2 regions of the Plantibacter sp. Mn2098 genome follow, and region 1 is predicted to be linked to the other one. Evidence: riboswitches for the same ligand, from Rfam matches in the RefSeq annotation. Region 1 holds a riboswitch; the other holds the start of a gene.
The links. A riboswitch is a leader RNA that binds a small molecule or an ion and turns the genes downstream of it on or off. The one in region 1 is predicted to bind glycine.
Positions count from the first base shown of each region.

Region 1 (9,435 bases):
ACGTGTCATGTCGGCCAGACTACGACTTCGAGCGCACTCGCAGTCAACGGGTTTGCGGGCGACGGAAGGCCGCAGGGTTCGGCAGTCCCTAGGCTGTGGGGATGCAGCGGATCGTCACATGGTGGGACCGACGGCAGATCCCGCTGTATCTCGCGGCGATCGTCCTCGGTGGGGTCGTCGGCCTCGTCGCGCCGTCGTCCGCGCCCGGGCTCGCGGCATCGATCAATCCCGCGCTCATCCTGCTCCTGTTCGCCACGTTCCTCGGCGTGCCGCTCACGATGATCGGCCGTGCGTTCCGGGACGGGCGCTTCTTCGTCACGGTGCTGCTGGTGAACTTCGGGATCGTGCCGATCGTGGTGTTCGGACTGTCGCGCTTCGTGACCGACGACCGTGGCTTGCTCATCGGTGTCCTGCTGGTCCTGCTGACGCCGTGCGTGGACTACGTCATCGTGTTCACTGGCCTCGCCGGCGGTGCGCGGGACCGGCTGCTCGCGGCGGCGCCCGTGCTGATGCTGCTGCAGATCGTGCTGCTGCCGGGCTATCTCTGGCTGTTCGCCGGTGCCGACGCCGTCGCGCTCGTGGAGGTCGAGCCGTTTGTGGAGGCGTTCCTGCTGCTCATCGTGGTGCCGCTCGTCGCGGCTGCGATCGTGCAGGCGGTGGCCGGGCGATCCGCGATCGGTGCAGGCATCATGCGGGTGATGGAGGGCGCGATGGTGCCGATCATGATGCTGACGCTCGCGGTCGTCGTCGGGTCGCAGATCGCCGCGGTGGGTGAACAGGCGGTTGCCCTGTTGCGGGTGGTGCCGCTGTTCGTGGCGTTCCTCGTGGTGATGGTGGTCGTCGGTGCGCTCGTGTGGCGCCCGGCCCGACTCGACGCGCCGGCCGGGCGGGCACTCGTGTTCAGCGGTGCGACGCGGAACTCGCTGGTGGTGCTGCCGCTCGCGCTCTCGCTGCCGACGTCGCTCGCGATCGCTCCGCTCGCGGTGGTGACGCAGACGCTTGTGGAACTCGTCGGCATGGTGGTGCTCGTGCGGGTGGTGCCGAGGATCGTGGGCCCTTCGAGACCCGGTCGCTGAGCGTGACCCGGTCACTGAGCTTGTCGAAGTGACGACTGCGCGGGGTCGGGCCCTTCGACAAGCTCAGGGACCGGGGGTGACGACTGCGCTGGTTCGGGCCCTTCGACAGGCTCAGGGACCAAGTCCGGTCGCTGAGCGAGACCCGGTCACTGAGCTTGTCGAAGTGTCGACAGGCCCAGCGACCGGGCCGGACCGGGCCTGAGCGCTAGTGCTTGTGGTGCCCGTGATGCGGGATCTGGCTCTCGTCTGGACCGGGGTTCGTGATCGTCGCGGTCTCCTCGGCCTCCGCGTCGTCGATCGCTTCGTCGTGCGGGCCGGGGTTGTTGATGCTCGGGTTGGCGAGCGCCGCCTCGTCGACGGCTTCGTCGTGCGGGCCGGGGTTGTTGATGCTCGCGTTCGTGAGCACCGCCTCGTCGACGGCTTCGTCGTGCGGACCAGGGTTGTTGATGTCTGCGTTCTCGAGGTTCTGATCGCTCATGTCGACTCCTTCGTCGCCCGCGCATCAACGTCGGCTCCAGCAGCCGCCGATCGTACGGGTCTGGCACCAGGCTAGAGCGTCGCCAGCGGGACTTCCAGGCATTCTCCGACTCTGCACGATCGTGTATCGTGCACAGCACAACATCACACGCCTTCGAGCAGCTGCGGGAGAGTTCCGTCCTGCATCATCGGGCGGGCGCCGTAGGAGCAAATCCTCCCCGGGAATCTCTCAGGCCCCTGTACCGCAGCAGCTCGGCGACTCTGGAAAGCAGTGACGATCTCGTCGCTCACCGACGGTGCAAGCGTTCTCCCGCCAGGGGATCGCGGAAACTCTCAGGTCCGATACAGAGCGGGGAGGGACTCGACCATCGGTCGCGCACCAGCGCGCCACAGCATCGGAGTTCCCATGACCAACGCACCAGCATCCCGGGTGGCGGCAGCATGACCATCAGCGTGTTCGACCTGTTCTCGGTGGGCATCGGTCCGTCGAGTTCGCACACGGTGGGGCCGATGCGCGCCGCATCCGTGTTCGTCGACGACGTCCGTGACGCTGGTGTCCTCGATGCGGTGGCCGCGCTCGACGTCGACCTGTACGGTTCGCTCGCCGCGACGGGACGTGGACACGGCACGATGACGGCTGTGCTGCTGGGGCTGGAGGGGTACCGTCCGGAGGAGATCCTGCCGGAGGAGGTCGAGGAGCGTCTCGGGGCGCTCGCCGCGACGGGGACGCTGCGGTTCGGCCGCGGTGTCTCGCTGCGCTTCGCGGTCGACGACATCGCGCTGCACCCGTTGACGGTCCTCGAACGCCACACGAACGGCATGCGGTTCGCCGTGCGGGACGCTGTGGGCGAGGTGCTCCACGAGGCGGTGTTTTACTCGGTCGGCGGCGGGTTCGTGGTGCGGGAGGACGGGACGCCCGTTGCGAGGACTGGCCCGGTCGTGCCGGACGCCGCTGTGCCACTGCCGTTCCGCACGGCGGCGGAGCTGCTCGGCCACTGCCGGGCGGAGGGTGTGCCGTTCAGCGGGGTGATGCTCCGGAACGAGCTCGTCACGCGCTCGGAGGACGAGGTGCGCAGCGGGCTCCTGCACATCCGCGACGTGATGGAGGCGTGCAAGAACTCGAGTCTGGAACGCACCGGGCCGCTGCCAGGCGGTCTCGACGTGCGGCGACGCGCGCCGGCGTGGCACACCCGCCTGCGTGCTGAGGACCCGGATCGGGATCCGAAGTTCTGGCAGGAATGGGTGAACCTCGTGGCGCTCGCCGTCAACGAGGAGAACGCGTCGGGAGGCCGGGTCGTGACGGCGCCGACGAACGGTGCGGCCGGCATCATCCCGGCGGTCATGTTCTACGCCACCCACTACGGCCCCGGCATGGATGCGGCGACGCCGGAGCAGCGGGACGAGGTCGTCGTCCGGTTCCTGCTCGCCGCCGGTGCGGTCGGCGTCCTGTACAAGGAGCAGGCATCGATCTCCGGTGCGGAGGTGGGATGCCAGGGCGAGGTCGGCTCGGCATCGTCTATGGCGGCCGCCGGACTCGCCGAAGTCCTCGGCGGGACGCCTGAGCAGGTCGAGAACGCGGCCGAGATCGCGATGGAGCACAACCTCGGGCTGACGTGCGATCCGATCGGCGGGCTCGTGCAGATCCCCTGCATCGAGCGGAACGCGATCGCCGCAGCGAAGGCGATCAACGCCGCGAAGATGGCGCTCTGGGGCGACGGCACCCATCGGGTGTCCCTCGACGAGGTCATCGTCACGATGCGCGAGACGGGCCGCGACATGTCGTCGAAGTACAAGGAGACCGCGTTGGGCGGGCTCGCGGTCAACGTCGTGGAGTGCTGACTCTGCCCTCACGGCCGGGCGATGATCGCCTCCGCAGCTGCGATTGCGGCGTCGTGCGCCGAGACGGGTGAGTCCTGCAGAGCGTTCGTCGTGACGTCGATGCCCTGACCGTTCAGGCTGAAGAGCACCTGGCACTGCTGGTCGTTGACCCCGCACCACAGGATCGCGGTGTCCGAGGACGGCAGACCGGTGAGCTGCACGGCGGCCTGCGTGCTGCCGGTCGGGATGTTCGACAGGATCTTGGGCGCGATCCACGCGCCGCCGGGCACGGCCGTGATGGTGAGGGGTGCGATCACGGCGCTCGTTCCGACCGGGCCGTACACGCAGCCGAGGGCGCCGATGTCCTGTACAGCGACCGTCTGGACCGACGGCAGTTTCTGCGGTTCCTGCGCGACGTACCCGTCACCGGCATCGCCGTTGTCGCCGCCGAGCGCCGTCGCCGCGGCGTCGGTCGGGAGGAGCGCGTCACAACTGGAGGCGACCGGCTTCGCCGACGTCGGCGGGGTCCACGCAGGTGCGGGCTCGCCGGCGGACGCGAGTCGATCGAAGAGTGAGGTGAACGCGGGTGTCGCGTGTGCGAAGGTCTCGTCCGGCGACCCGAGCGACGTCGTTGTGAGCTGTGCGCCCGGGTTGTAGATCAGGATCTGCACCCAATTCGAACCGACGAGCGCGTTTGCGCGGCAGCCGATGTCGCCGCAGGATGCGAACGCCTTGGTCGTCCCGAAGTCCCGTGTGTCGGTCGCTTCCGCATCGTCCTGCCACCCGGGGTTCCAGGTGGACGCTGCGTCCGGGAGCACCTGGACGACCATCCGCGGCGCAGGGTAGGTTTCGGTCGTGATGGTCGGGCTGAAGTTGTCCGGTTCGACCGTCCACTGGCAGACGAGGCCGCCAGCGGCGGTGACGGCGATGTCGTCGAGGCTCGCGTGGTCTGCTGTCGAGGGCCAGGTGACGAGCGTCGCCGGTGCCCGCAGTGCCTCGGCGGCGTCCGTCGTGGAGACGAGGTCGTCGCAACCGAGCGGCAGTCGGAAGGTCGGGGCGGCGAGTTCCGAACTGGTGGATTCGGTCGTCGGAGCGCTGGAGGTCGGGCTGCTCTCGGGGGTGGTCGGCGCCGTGCACGCGCTCAGCAGGACCGCGAGGACGAGCGCCCCGCCGATGCCGATGCCGCCTCGGACAGCGAGCATTCCCCTCGATCGTGCAGCCGACATCGCAACCCCTTCGCCGTGGGTGCGTGTCGCACCAGGCACAAGCTGGCAGGACGCCCGACTCCCGCGCGAGCGTCCCGAGCGCGGGACAGCGGATTCCCAGCGGGTGCGGGAGTCGCGGTCGTTTCCGCCGACCGGGACCTGTTTCCGACATCTGTCGGCATCTTGTGGTGTCGGGTGCTCGAAGGCAACCCGACCCGTACGATTGGTCCGTGCCGAGAGGCTCACGCGCACGGTTGCGGGACGCATCCCGCGGCCGAGCGCCATTCCAACGAGTGAGGAACATCCCATGGGCAGACTGATCTACGGCAGCTCCGCGCGAGAGCTGGAACTGGACGACCGCACGCTCGCCCATGTCAAGTCGATCACGGTGATGAAGCTGCGCCGCAACGAGTCCTTCACGGTGTCGTGGCAGCGCGGGGAGGACTCCGGCGGCGGTCGCGTGTCGATCTGGGTGCACCCGTCGATCTCGCTGCAGTTCGAGTTCGACGACGAGAACCGGCCCGAGCTGAATCGCGCGTGGCTCGAAGCCATGATGCAGGAGGCCAACAAGACCGGCGACCTCCGCATCGGCCCGGAGGTCGACGACGCCGCGAACGGACAGGCTGCCGCGCACACGGGTTCGATCAAGACCGTCAAGCCTCGCTGACCGTCCCCGCTTCTGCGGCTCGGTCGCTTCTGCGGCCCGCCCGCTACGGCGTCGGCGAACCGCCGTTCACGTTGAGCGTCTCTCCCGAGACATAGCTCGATTCAGCCGAGGCCAGGAACACGTAGGCAGGGGCGAGCTCGGCCGGCTGACCGGCCCGTCCGAACGGCGTCGCCTGACCGAACGCCACGATCTTCTCCTGCGGCTGCCCGTCCGACACCTGCAACGGCGTCCAGATCGGTCCGGGAGCCACGGCGTTCACCCGGATGCCACGCTCGGCGAGCTGCTGCGCGAGTGACTTCGTGAAAGCGTTGATCGCCGCCTTCGTCGAGGCGTAGTCCACGAGGATCGGTGACGGATTGTAGGCCTGGATCGATGTTGTGTTGATGATCGTCGACCCGGGGCCGAGGTGCGGCAGCGCCGCTTTTGTGATCCAGAACATCGCGAAGACGTTTGTGCGGTACGTCTGCTCGAACTGCTCGTCGGACAGGTCCTCCAGCCGTTCGGAGTACACCTGCTTGCCGGCGTTGTTGACGAGCAGGTCGAGTCCGTCCAGCCCGTGCACCGCCTCGTGGACGAGTCGCCGGCAGAACTCCGGATCACTGATGTCGCCCGGTATCCCGATCGCCTTCCCGCCCGCAGCTTCGATGAGCGCGATGATCCGCTCGGCGTCCTCCTGCTCGGCCGGGAGGTAGGAGAGCGCGACGTCCGCCCCCTCCCGCCCGAACGCGAGCGCCGTGGCCGCCCCGATGCCGGAGTCCGCTCCCGTGACGAGCGCCTTCCGTCCGAGCAGTCTGCCCGTGCCGCGGTAGCTGTGCTCGCCGAGGTCGGCCCGTGGCTCCAGGTCCGCGTCGAGTCCCGGCTCCGGCTGGTGCTGCTCAGGCGGTGCGATCCGCTGGTAGCGCTTGGTCGGGTCGTCGAAGCTGTACTGGTCGATCACCATGTGATGGGCTGCTCCTCAGGGTCGTCGCGGCACCGGTGCGGGCCGCGTCAACCGAGGCTACGAGCGCGAGCGGCGGATGGGCGAGGGGTTGACAGCACACGTCAGTCGTTGCCGTAGAGCCGCGTGAGCGCGCGGTCGAGGGTGGGGAACACCCCGAGGTGCGCGTCGAGTCCGTCATGCACGTGGAAGCCGTCTGCGTCCTGGGTGACGACGCCCGCGACGTGGTCGGTGCCGGTGAAGCGGACCTCCCAGAGACCGGTGGAGGACGGGACGACGTCGAACCCGAATTCCTCGGGACCCGGGTGCCGCGTGGTCATGGCGGGCCGCCGACCGAACGGTTCCGATGGGCGGCCTCGATGGCGCGCAGGACGTGGAACGTCCCCTCGTAACTGTGCTCGGGCAGGGTGCGGAGCGAGTCGACGTCCGCTTGCGGGAGGCGGTCCTCTGCGGCGATGCGGAGGAGGTCCTCCCGCGTCGCAGGGTAGTCGATCGTACGGAGCGACGCGGCGAGTGCCGCGTCGACGCCGACGTCGAGTTCAACGTGCCCCGGTGCATCGGCAGCACCGGGAAATATGTTGGTGTCGGGGGACATGCCGCAAGTCTCGGATCAGGCGGCAGCGCGCGCCAGGTCTTGATTTTTCCTGCAGGTGGTGGATGGGTGCCGACCGAGCGTGCAGCGAACGGGGATTCCCCCTGCCATCGGCGCCGCCACGACGATACACTCGGACGCCCGCACCAGTTGCGGCGTCGAAAGGACCGGTCATGCTGGAGATCAACTACTGGACCGTACTGCTCGCGACCGCGTCGAGCATGGTCGTCGGATCGATCTGGTACACGCCGAAGGTGTTCGGCAACTACTGGATGAAGGCCGCGAACGTCACCCCGTCCGGCGACGCGAAGGACGCGATCCGTCCGATCCTCGTGACCGTCGTGGTGAGTTTCGTGACCGCGTGGGTGCTCTCGGCCGCCGTGTTCGTGGCGTGGAGCTTCTTCGGCGGCAGCTTCCTCGCCATCGCGCTCCTCACCGGCCTCGCCCTCTGGGCGGGATTCACCGCAGCGCGCTTCATCACCCACGACGCGTTCGACGGGAGACCGACGGGCCTGACGGTGCTGAACGTGGCGCACGAGTTCGTGACGATCATGATCATGGCGGTCATCATCGGCGTGTGGCCGCCGGCCGGATCCGTCTGATGGTCGGACGCACGATCGTCGTCACCGGGGCGAGCGACGGCATCGGCGCCGCCGCAGCTCGATCATTCCGGACGGCTGGCGAGCACGTCGTCGTCGTGGGGCGTTCACCCGCGAAGACACAGGCCGTCGCGGAGGAGATCGGTGCGGACTTCCTGCTCGCCGACTTCGCGGAGCTGGCCCAGGTCCGACGCCTCGCGGACGAGCTGCGCGAGCGGTACGACCGCATCGACGTCCTCGCCAACAACGCCGGCGGCATCTTCGGGGCCAGGACGACGACTCAGGACGGCCACGAGCAGACCTTCCAGGTGAACTACCTCGCGCCGTACTTCCTCACGACGCTCCTGCTGGATCGGCTGATCGCCTCCGAGGCGACCGTCATCAACACCTCGAGCGCCGCGAGTCGACTGTTCTCGAAGCTCGACATCACCGACCTCGACGCCGAACGGTCGTACCGGGCGACGAAGGCCTACGGCAACGCGAAGCTCGCGCAGGTGCTGTTCACGCGCGAACTGCAGCGCCGGCACGGGGCCGACGGGATCTCCGCAGCGGCGTTCCACCCCGGCGTCATCGCGACGAACTTCTCGAACTCGCCGGACGGCGCGATGCGGCTCATGTACGGGACCGCACTCGGCAGGCGGCTGATGACGACGCCCGTGGAGGGCGCCGACACACTGTTCTGGCTCGCCGAGACGCAGCCGGGCATCGACTGGACGCCTGGCGAGTACTACGCGAAGCGGGCCGTCGCACGATCCGGCCGGCAGGCATCGGACCAGGCGCTCGCTCGTGAACTGTGGGATCGCAGCGCGGAGATGCTCTCCGGCCACTGAGCGCTGCTGCCGCTGGCCACTGAGCGCTGCTGCCGCCGGGCACTGAGCGCTGCTGCCGTTGGTCACTCCGTGACGGGGCGTGGCCCTGCGACGAAGCGTGCGCCGAACCCGCCGGTCGGCAGGACCTCCGCGATGCGTGCCAGGTCGGCCGCGTCGAGCGTGACGTCCAGCGCCCCGAGGTTCTCCTCGACGCGGCGGGCCGAGCGTGTGCCGGGGATCGGGACGATGTGCTCGCCCCGCGCAAGGAGCCAGGCGAGTGCGAGCTGCGCGACGGTCGCGCCCTTCGACGCCGCCAGATCGGTCAGCTGCGCGGTCGCGGCGACGTTCTTCTCGAAGTTCCCCGGCTGCCAGCGCGCGTCCCTGCGGCGCAGGTCGTCCTCGTCGTAGTCCGCGGCCGGTTTCGCGGTGCCGGTCAGGAATCCGCGGCCGAGCGGGGAGTACGGGACGAACCCGATGCCCAGCTCGTCGAGCGTCGGGAGCACCTGCTCCACATCGCGCTCGAACAGCGAATACTCGCTCTGCAGCACCGAAACCGGCTGCACCGCGTGTGCGCGCCGGACGGTCTCGGCATCCGCCTCGCTCAGCCCGAAATACCTCACCAGACCGGCATCGATGAGTTCCTTCACCGTGCCGGCGACGTCCTCGATCGGCACCTCAGGGTCCACACGGTGCTGGTACAGCACGTCGATGTGGTCGACTCCGAGGAGGCGGAGACTCTTCGCGGCGACCTCGCGGATGTGCTCCGGTCGGCTGTCCCTGCCGTAGTCGGGGGTGAAGCCGAACTTCGTCGCGAGCACGATCTCGTCGCGGAAGCTCCGCACCGCTCGTCCGACGATCTGCTCGTTCTCACCCCAGCCGTAGAGTTCCGCCGTGTCGAAGAACGTCACGCCGAGCTCATGCGCCCGGTGGATCGCGGCGATGCCCGCCTGCTCGTCGCCCGGTCCGTAGGCGACGGAGATGCCCATCGCGCCGTATCCCAGTGCTGAGACCTCGAGGCCCTGCCGGCCCAGTGTGCGATGCTGCATGGTGTTTCCTCCGACCTGAATCCACCCGAGTGGGCGCAGAACCAATCTATGCCTGCGCCGCCCTGCGTGCCGTCGCGATGTTGCGCTCGCCGAGCCTGGCGAACGCCTCGGCGAGTGCCGGCGGGCCGACCACGTCGATTTCGGTGTCGAAGCGGCCGAGGGACGCGGCGAGGGCAGCCCAGGACCAGGAGCCGACCGTGTAGCGGCAT
Region 1 is NZ_JBMOUH010000002.1:92,769-102,203, reverse strand. Features, by position in the region: gene ACL9RL_RS03295 (SDR family NAD(P)-dependent oxidoreductase) at 1-9, opposite strand, end outside; gene ACL9RL_RS03290 (arsenic resistance protein) at 102-1,076, shown strand; gene ACL9RL_RS03285 (hypothetical protein) at 1,282-1,554, opposite strand; glycine riboswitch at 1,709-1,808, shown strand; glycine riboswitch at 1,809-1,911, shown strand; gene ACL9RL_RS03280 (L-serine ammonia-lyase) at 1,995-3,392, shown strand; gene ACL9RL_RS03275 (hypothetical protein) at 3,401-4,573, opposite strand; gene ACL9RL_RS03270 (hypothetical protein) at 4,884-5,243, shown strand; gene ACL9RL_RS03265 (SDR family oxidoreductase) at 5,287-6,180, opposite strand; gene ACL9RL_RS03260 (hypothetical protein) at 6,285-6,500, opposite strand; gene ACL9RL_RS03255 (DUF2795 domain-containing protein) at 6,497-6,775, opposite strand; gene ACL9RL_RS03250 (DUF1761 domain-containing protein) at 6,946-7,374, shown strand; gene ACL9RL_RS03245 (SDR family NAD(P)-dependent oxidoreductase) at 7,374-8,201, shown strand; gene ACL9RL_RS03240 (aldo/keto reductase) at 8,264-9,226, opposite strand; gene ACL9RL_RS03235 (helix-turn-helix transcriptional regulator) at 9,273-9,435, opposite strand, start outside.

Region 2 (9,435 bases), on a different contig from region 1:
GTGCGACGGTCTGGGGCATCAGCTTGCAGGATGTCGACAGCCATGAGCATTTCGCACGCAAGGAGCGTCTCGGCTTCCCGCTGCTCGCCGATGTCGGTGGCGCGGTCGTCGATGCGTACGGTGTCGGCATGCCAGGTCTCGGCCTGCGGCGTTCGGTGTTCGTGATCGATGCCGCCGGCGTCATCCGCTGGAAGCACGTCGCCCTCGTCGGGGCGACCTTCCGCAGCGCCGACGAGATCCGCAAGCAGCTCGAGCTCCTCCCCACCGCCTAGCCCTCGCCCCGCCGCCTCCCTCCGCCACCTCCCGCCTCGCCCCGCACTTCTCTTCCACAATTCAGGAACATTTGCGCGATTCAGGACGATCGAGGCGGATTTGCTGCGGAATCGTCCTGAATTCCGTCAGAGTTCCTGAATTCTGCAGGGCCCAAGGTGCGAGGGATGCTCGGAATTCCGGAAGTGTGGACGCAAAAAGTGGCTCCGGAGGACGAAAACGTCCTCAGGAGCCACTTCTGTCGCAGGAAGTCCGGAATTCTGGACTGACCCGCGGGGTGCGATGCGCGACACACGCCAGCACGCGGCATGCACGAGGCGAGCGCGCCCGGGCGAGGCGAGCGCGCCGGCGGGAGGCGCTGCCTACTCGAAGGCCTCGGGCGGCGGGCACGCGCACACGAGGTTGCGGTCGCCGTAGGCCTGGTCGATGCGACGCACGGGCGGCCAGTACTTCGTCCGCACGAGCGTGTGCACCGGGTAGACGGCCTGTTCGCGCGTGTAGGCGTGCGCCCACTCGCCCTCGATGACCGACTGGGCGGTGTGCGGGGCGTTGACGAGCGGGTTGTCGTCCGCAGGCCACTCCCCCGCGGCAACGGCGTCGGCCTCTGCCTTGATCGCGATCATCGCGTCGATGAAGCGGTCGATCTCGGCCAGGTCCTCGCTCTCCGTCGGCTCCACCATGAGCGTGCCGGCGACCGGGAACGACATCGTGGGCGCGTGGAAGCCGTAGTCGACGAGGCGCTTCGCGACATCGTCGTTCGTGATGCCGGTGGCTTCCTTGAGCGGACGCAGGTCGAGGATGCACTCGTGCGCGACGAGCGCGTTCTCACCCGTGTAGAGCACGGGGTAATGCTCCTGGAGCCGGGTCGCGATGTAGTTCGCCGCGAGGACCGCGGAACCGGTCGCTTCGCGCAGGCCTGCGGATCCCATCATGCGGACGTAGGCCCACGAGATCGGGAGGATGCTCGGGCTGCCGTACGGCGCAGCCGAGACCGGTCCGCCGGCGTGGACGACCGTGCCGCCGCCGAGGAGCGCGTGCTCGTCGCGCTGCGCGAGCGGGTGCCCAGGCAGGAACGGGGCGAGGTGCGCCTTCGCGGCGACGGGGCCGACACCTGGGCCGCCACCGCCGTGCGGGATGCAGAACGTCTTGTGCAGGTTGAGGTGCGAGACGTCGCCGCCGAAGTCGCCGAAGCGGGCGTAGCCGAGGAGCGCGTTGAGGTTCGCACCGTCCACGTAAACCTGGCCGCCGGCGTCGTGCACGGCCTTCGTGATGTCCTTGACCTCGTGCTCGTACACGCCGTGCGTGGACGGGTAGGTGATCATCAGCGCTGCGAGGACATCGGCGTTGGCCTCGACCTTGGCGCGGAGGTCGTCGAGGTCGACGTTGCCGAGTTCGTCGCACGCGACGACGACGACCTTCATGCCCGCGAGGACGGCCGATGCCGCGTTCGTGCCGTGAGCGCTCGACGGGATGAGGCAGACGGTGCGGTCGAGGTCGCCGTTCGCGCGGTGGTACCCGCGGATGGCGAGGAGGCCGGCCAGCTCGCCCTGGCTGCCCGCGTTCGGCTGCAGGGACACGGAGTCGTAGCCGGTCACCTCGGCGAGCCACGTCTCGAGCTGGTCGATGAGCTGGAGCGAGCCCTCGACGTCCTCGCGCGGCGCGAAGGGGTGGAGGCCTGCGAACTCGGGCCAGGTGACGGCTTCCATCTCGGTGGCGGCGTTGAGCTTCATCGTGCAGGAGCCGAGCGGGATCATGCCGCGGTCGAGCGCGTAGTCGCGGTCGGCGAGCTGCTTGAGGTACCGCATCATGGCCGTCTCGGAGTGGTGCGTGTTGAAGACGGGGTGGGTGAGGTACTCGGTCTCGCGGCGGAGGTCCTCCGGGAACTCTGCCGCGCCGGCCGGAGCGAACGCGAAGAAGGAGGCGCCCTGCTCGGCGAAGATCGATGCCGGAGCTTCGACCTCGACACGCGTTCCCGTGCCGAGGAGCTCGGTGAGCTCACGGACGAGGGTGGAGCCGTGATCGAGGTCGTCGGCCGTGACCTGGTCGAAGCTGAGCGACACGGTCGTCTCGTCCACGGCGCGCAGCAGGATGCCGCGTGCGTGGGCCGATGCGACGACGGCCGCAGCATCGGGCACACGCACGAGGAGCGTGTCGAAGTAGTGCTCGGACACGACGTCCGCGCCAGCGGTGCGGAGCGAGTACGCGGCGCGAACGGCCGTCGCATGCACCGACTGCGCGATCCGGCGGATGCCCGCCGGGCCGTGGTAGACCGCGTACATCGCGGCCATCACGGCGAGGAGGACCTGCGCCGTGCAGATGTTGCTCGTCGCCTTCTCGCGGCGGATGTGCTGCTCGCGCGTCTGGAGCGTGAGCCGGTACGCGGGGTGGCCCGCTGCGTCCTGGCTCACGCCGACGAGGCGGCCGGGGAGCTGACGTTCGAGGCCCTTGCGGACGGCCATGTAGCCGGCGTGCGGTCCGCCGAAGCCCATGGGCACGCCGAAACGCTGGGTGGTGCCCACGGCGATGTCCGCCCCGAGCGAACCCGGCGAGGAGATGAGCGCGAGTGCCAGCAGGTCGGCTGCGACGACCGCGAGGCCGCCCCGCCCCTTGACCTCGGCGATGACCGCGGCCGGGTTCCAGATCCGGCCGCTCGCGCCCGGGTACTGCACGAAGACGCCGAACGCGTCTGGGAGCGCGTCACCGGCGATGGCGGCGGCGGAGAGATCGATCTCGACGAGCTCGATGCCGACGGCCTCTGCGCGGTTCGCGAGGAGCGCCTTCGTCTGCGGGAACGCGTCGGCGTCCACGATGAAGGTGTGCGATGCGGACTTCGAACCGCGGCGGGCGAGAAGCATGCCCTCGACGACGGCCGTGCTCTCGTCGAGCATGGACGCGTTGGCCGTGTCGAGCCCCGTGAGGTCGGAGACCATCGTCTGGAAGTTGATGAGGGCTTCGAGGCGGCCCTGCGAGATCTCCGGCTGGTAGGGCGTGTACGCCGTGTACCAGGACGGGTTCTCGAGCACGTTCCGCTTGATGACCGCCGGCGTGATCGTGTCGTAGTAACCGAGGCCGATGAGGCTGCGGTTGACCGTGTTGCGCGCGGCGATGGCTCGCAGCTCGGCCAGCGCGGCGCGCTCGCCGATCGCGTCCGGGATGCTCGACGAGGCGAGCTGGTCGGCCTTGATGGCGTCCGGCACGGCGGCGTCGAGCAGCGCGTCGACGGAGTCGTAACCGATGGCCGAGAGCATCGTCGCCTGCGCGTCGGCATCGGTCCCGATGTGGCGCGTGGAGAAGCGTTCCGCCATTACTCGCCCACCACTGCTGCGTACTCGTCCCAGCTGAGGAGGGTCGTCGGCAGCTCCGCGAAGCGCACCGAGATGAGCCATCCGGTGCCGAACGGGTCTGCGTTCACGATCGACGGGTCGTCGATCACGGCGTCATTGACCTCGACGACCGTGCCGTCGATGGGCGCGAACAGCTCGCCGACCGACTTCGTGGACTCGATCTCGCCGACGATGGAACCGCCGGTGATCTCACCGCCCACAGCCGGCAGGTCGACGTAGACGACGTCGCCGAGCTTCTCGGCTGCGTAGTCGGTGATGCCGATGACGGCGAGGTCGCCCTCGACGCGGATCCACTCGTGCTCGGCGGTGTACTTGAGTTCGGTCTTGTCGGCCATGTCGGGTTACTTCTCTCTCGTGTAGAAGGGCAGCGTGGTGACGGTCGCGGGGATCTTCGTACCGCGGACGTCGATGGTGAGGACCGTTCCAGTGGCGGACTGGTCGGGGTGGACGTAGGCCATCGCGATGGGGTGGCCGAGGGTGGGTGAGAGCGCACCGCTCGTGACCTCGCCGACCTCGACGTCGCCGTCGAACACGGCGTAGCCTGCCCGGCCCGCACGACGCCCTTCGGAGACGAGGGCGACGAGCACGGGCGCATCCGCGGGAGGTCCGGCTTCGACGGCTGCACGGCCGACGAATGCGCCGGGCTTGCTCAATGCGACGACGCGGCCGAGCCCTGCTTGCACGGGGAACGTACCCGTGCCGAGTTCGTGGCCGTAGAGCGGCATGCCTGCTTCGAGGCGCAGCGTGTCACGGCTCGCGAGCCCGGCGGGGACGAGGCCGTGGGATGCGCCCACCGCTTCGATCGCGCGCCAGAGCCGTTCGGCGGCGTCGGCCTGCACATACAGTTCGAAGCCGTCCTCGCCCGTGTACCCGGTGCGGGCGACGAGCAGCGGGAGGCCCTCGAAGAGCGCATCGGTGCAGCGGTAGTAGCCGAGCTCTGCGAGCGGCGTGCCGAGATCCGTGATCGCTGCGACCGATTCGAGGATGGCGCGCGATGCGGGTCCCTGGACGGCGATGAGCGCAGTCGCGTCGCTCTGGTCCTCGACGGTCACGTCGAATCCGGCAGCACGCTCGCTGAGCGCTCGGAACGCGGCCTCCCGGTTGCCGGCGTTCGCGATGACGAGGAATCGCTCGTCGGCGAGTCGGTACACCACGATGTCATCGACGATGCCGCCCTGCTCGTTGAGGATGAGCGAGTATTTGGCCTGCCACAGCGCGATGGCGGACAGCTTGCCGGCGAGCGCCGTGTCGAGGAATGCAGCGGCGTCCGGCCCGGCGACGAGGATCTCGGCCATGTGCGAGAGGTCGAAGATGCCGGCGGCCGTGCGGACGGCGTGGTGCTCTGCGAGGTCGCTGGAGTAGCGGACGGGCATCTGCCAGCCGGCGAAGTCCGTGAAGCTCGCGCCTGCGGCTTCATGGACGGGGTGCAAAGGACTGGTTCGTTCGAGATCGGTCACGAGTTCTCCGGGGTCGCGTGGTGCGCTTCGGGTACGACAAGCGCGCCCGTTGGGAACTCCCCCTCTGTCATTGGCCTGAGAGTTTCGCGAGCGACGGATCGACGTCCGTGCTGCTTTCACCGTCGGCGAGCGCCACAGGATGGTGACGCTGCTTTCCAGAGTGGCCAGTTCGATGCGGTACAGGACCTGAGAGATTGGCGGGGAGGCTTGCTCCTTCGGTGCCGGGTGAACCGGCTCTCCCGCATCGTGTTTGCGGCCCGATATTCGTTTGCGCGCCCAGCATATCGTGGTTCGCCGCGCTTGCGGGAGTCGGTGTTCTGGTCAGGTGTACACTAAGGCTCGGAACAGTAAGAGTCAGACATACTCTTAGTTGATCGCGATGTCGTTGGATCGACATCGCCCGAGCCACCGGGAGCACACGATGGGTGAGAGCGCAGCAGATCAGGGCCTCGCGGACGCGGCGAGCGTCAAGCTGGCCGTGTCCACCGTCATCTTCACGCTCCGCACCGATGACGGCTTCGGTGCGACGGATCCGACCCCGGCCATCTGGATCCCGCTCGTCCGCCGCATCCGCGAACCGTACGACGGGCTGTGGGCGTTGCCAGGCGGCCCGCTCGGCGCGGAGGAGTCCCTCGCGGACGCGGCACGGCGCACACTCGAAGTGACGACATCGCTGCGCCCCCGCTACCTCGAACAGCTCTACGCGTTCGGCGACATCGACCGCTCGCCGGACGAACGTGTCGTCTCGATCGTCTACTGGGCGCTCGTCGGCTCAGAGGAGGCCAAGCGCACGCTCGTCGGGCAGAACGTCCGCTGGTTCCGCACCGATGCGCTCCCGCGGCTCGCCTTCGACCACGAACTCATCGTGGAGTACGCGCTGTGGCGGCTCCGCAGCAAACTCGAGTACAGCCACATCGCCCACGCCTTCCTCGGTGAGACGTTCACGCTCACAGAACTGCGCGAGGTCCACGAGGCCGTCCTCCAGAAGCAACTCGACCCGGCCAACTTCCGCCGGCAGATCGAGTCGTCCGGGCAGGTCGTCGCAACCGACGAGCTCCGCACCGGCGGCCGGCACCGTCCGGCGAGGCTCTACCGCTTCAACCGCTCCTCCGAGTACGCCGACCACGGCCCGCTCGCCGGTGCAGACCCCACCGAAACCGCACCACCAGCACGCATGCAGGAGCTCTCATGACCCTCACCGCTTCCGTCGACGCCATGATCCAGGAGATCGCGAACGGCCAGACCGCAGGTTCCACCTGTGCGCCGGAGCTCGCCTCCGGCCCGTGGGTCTTCGACCTCACTCCCCCGAGCTACGGTCCGGGCGCGTCGATGGGCGATGTCATCCCAACGGGTTCCCCCCGTCAGGGCCAGCTGCCCGCCTCCTACCGCGATGCTGATCAGGCGGACCTGCACCGGCGGATCGTGGCTGCGAAGGAGACGCTCGGCGATCGCGTTGTGATCCTCGGGCACTTCTACCAGCGCGACGAGGTCGTGCAGCACGCTGACTACGTGGGCGATTCGTTCCAGCTCGCGAACGCGGCGAAGGCCCGAACCGAGGCGGAGGCGATCGTCTTCTGCGGTGTCCACTTCATGGCGGAGACGGCCGACCTCCTCTCCGGTCCGGAGCAGGCGGTCATCCTGCCGAACCTGGCCGCCGGGTGCTCGATGGCGGACATGGCGAACATCGACCAGGTCGAGGAGGCCTGGGAGCAGCTCGAAGCCCTCTACGGAACCGAGCCCGATGCGGATGGCCGCGTGCCCGTCATCCCCGTCACCTACATGAACTCGTCCGCGGCGCTCAAGGGCTTCTGCGGTCGCCACGGCGGCATCGTCTGCACCTCGTCCAACGCCGAGACAGTGCTCAAGTGGGCCTTCGAGCGCGGTCAGCGCGTCCTCTTCTTCCCCGACCAGCACCTCGGCCGCAACACGGCCAAGAAGCTCGGTGTGCCACTCGAGCACATGCCCATGTGGAACCCGAACAAGGCGCTCGGCGGCAACGACGCGCAGGGGTTGCAGGAAGCGGAGGTCATCCTGTGGCACGGCTTCTGCTCCGTGCACAAGCGGTTCACGGTCGACCAGATCGATCGCGCGCGCGCAGCCCACCCCGGCGTCCGCGTCATCGTGCACCCCGAGTGCCCGATGCCCGTCGTCGACGCCGCGGACGAGGCCGGTTCGACTGACTACATCCAGAAGGCGATCGAGGCGGCCCCGGCGGGCACGACCTTCGCGATCGGCACGGAGATCAACATGGTGCAGCGCCTCGCCGCGCAGTACCCGCAGCACACGATCTTCTGCCTCGACGACGTCATCTGCCCGTGCTCCACGATGTACCGCATCCACCCGGGCTACCTCGCCTGGGTGCTCGAAGGGCTCGTCGCAGGCGAGGTCATCAACCGGATCACCGTCTCAGACGACGTCGCCGTCCCCGCACGGCTCGCCCTCGAACGGATGCTGGCCGCGAAGCCGCCCGTCGCGGCTCAGGCAACCACCGTCGCGCCGGCTCAGACGGTCGAGGTCTGACCGTGACCAGGGTCGTGGTGGTGGGCAGCGGCATCGCCGGGCTCGTCACCGCCATCCACGCGAGCGATGAGCACGAGGTCGTCCTCGTCACGAAGGACGTGCTGGGGCAGAGCAACACGCGTTACGCGCAGGGTGGCATCGCCGGCGTGATGTTCGACGACGACTCCGTCGAGTCGCACGTGCAGGACACACTCACGGCCGGCGCTGGGCTGTGCGACGAGGAGGCCGTGCGGGTGCTCTGCTCCGAGGGGCCGGATCGCATCCGCGAGCTGATCGCGTACGGAGTCGGATTCGACCGTGCGGGCTCGGCGCCAGATGCGGCGTTCGCGAAGGGCCTCGAAGCTGCCCACTCCTACCCGCGGGTGCTGCACTCGGGAGGCGATGCGACGGGCGCGGCGATCGAGGCGGCTCTCGTCCACCGCGTGCGGGAGACGAGTGTAGCCATCCACGAGCACACCTTCCTCGTCGACCTGCTCGTCGAGGCCGGCGCCGTGCGGGGAGTGCTGCTGCGGGCAGACGGCGAGGAGTTCGTCGTCCGGGCCGACGCGGTCGTACTCGCGACGGGCGGCGCGGGACAGCTCTACCCGCACACCACGAACCCGCTCGTCGCAACGGGTGACGGTGCAGCGGCAGCGCTCCGAGCCGGAGCTGCGCTCGAAGACGTCGAGTTCGTCCAGTTCCACCCGACGGCACTCACCTCCGCGGGCAGCTTCCTCGTGTCGGAGGCCGTGCGCGGCGAAGGGGCCGTCCTCCGCGACGCATCAGGCGAGCGTTTTATGCAACGCGTCCACCCGGACGCTGAGCTCGCGCCGCGCGATGTCGTCGCGCGTGGGATCGCGGCCGCGATGGCTGCTCAGGGCGGGCTGCCGGTGGTCCTCGATGCGACGATGCTCGGCGCGGAACGGCTCGCGACGCGCTTCCCCGGCATCGATGCGGCGGTGCGGGCGTCCGGCATCGACTGGTCGCTCGAACCGGTGCCCGTCGCCCCCGCCGCCCACTACTGGATGGGCGGGGTGCGGACCGATCTGCACGCACGGACGAGCCTTCCCTGGCTGTACGCGGTCGGCGAGGTCGCGCGGACCGGGGTGCACGGCGCCAACCGGCTGGCCTCGAACTCGTTACTCGAAGGCGCGGTGTTCGGTGCGCGGGCGGCTGCGGCGATCGGCGTGGACCTGCAGGTGGGCCCTTCGACAAGCTCAGGGACCGGGAAGGGCCCGGTCATTGAGCTCCAAGACCCGGTCATTGAGCTTGTCGAAATGCACCGCTCGGGCCCTTCGACAAGCTCAGGGACCGGGAATGGCCCGGTCATTGAGCTTGTCGAAATGCACCCTTCGACAAGCTCAGGGACCGGGACGGACGGCCCTTCGACAGGCCCAGGGACCGGCGGAGGCTCAGGGACCAGGGCGGACGGCTTCAGCCGGGCAGCACTCCACGAACTGCTGTGGCGCGACGCCGGCCTCATCCGCACGGGCGACGGCCTCGCCGCCGCAGCCGGAATCCTCGACGGGTGGGCCGCCGAACAGACCGCCCCGCCGACGACCGACGAGGAATCCGAAGACCAGAACCTGCTCCTGCTCGCCAGGGCGATCGTCGCCGCAGCCCTCCAGCGCACCGAGTCGCGCGGCGCCCACGCCCGCAGCGACTTCCCGCTGACCGACCCGATCCAGGCTGTCTCGACGACCGTCGTCACCACCGGGGCCGCCGCCCGCACCATCGCAACCCCCTCGCTGGTCGGCGCCGCCGTCCACGTCCCGTCCGGAGAGATGCTCGCCTCATGCTGACCGATCGAATCATCACCACCGCCGTCACCGCGGCCCTCGTCGAGGACGCGCCGTGGGGCGACC
Region 2 is NZ_JBMOUH010000003.1:211,278-220,712, reverse strand. Features, by position in the region: gene ACL9RL_RS06545 (peroxiredoxin) at 1-272, shown strand, start outside; gene gcvP (aminomethyl-transferring glycine dehydrogenase) at 633-3,575, opposite strand; gene gcvH (glycine cleavage system protein GcvH) at 3,575-3,949, opposite strand; gene gcvT (glycine cleavage system aminomethyltransferase GcvT) at 3,956-5,071, opposite strand; glycine riboswitch at 5,129-5,235, opposite strand; glycine riboswitch at 5,237-5,323, opposite strand; gene ACL9RL_RS06525 (NUDIX hydrolase) at 5,493-6,263, shown strand; gene nadA (quinolinate synthase NadA) at 6,260-7,591, shown strand; gene nadB (L-aspartate oxidase) at 7,594-9,372, shown strand; gene nadC (carboxylating nicotinate-nucleotide diphosphorylase) at 9,366-9,435, shown strand, end outside.
Region 2: another riboswitch for glycine. It lies ahead of gcvT (glycine cleavage system aminomethyltransferase GcvT); the one in region 1 lies ahead of ACL9RL_RS03280 (L-serine ammonia-lyase).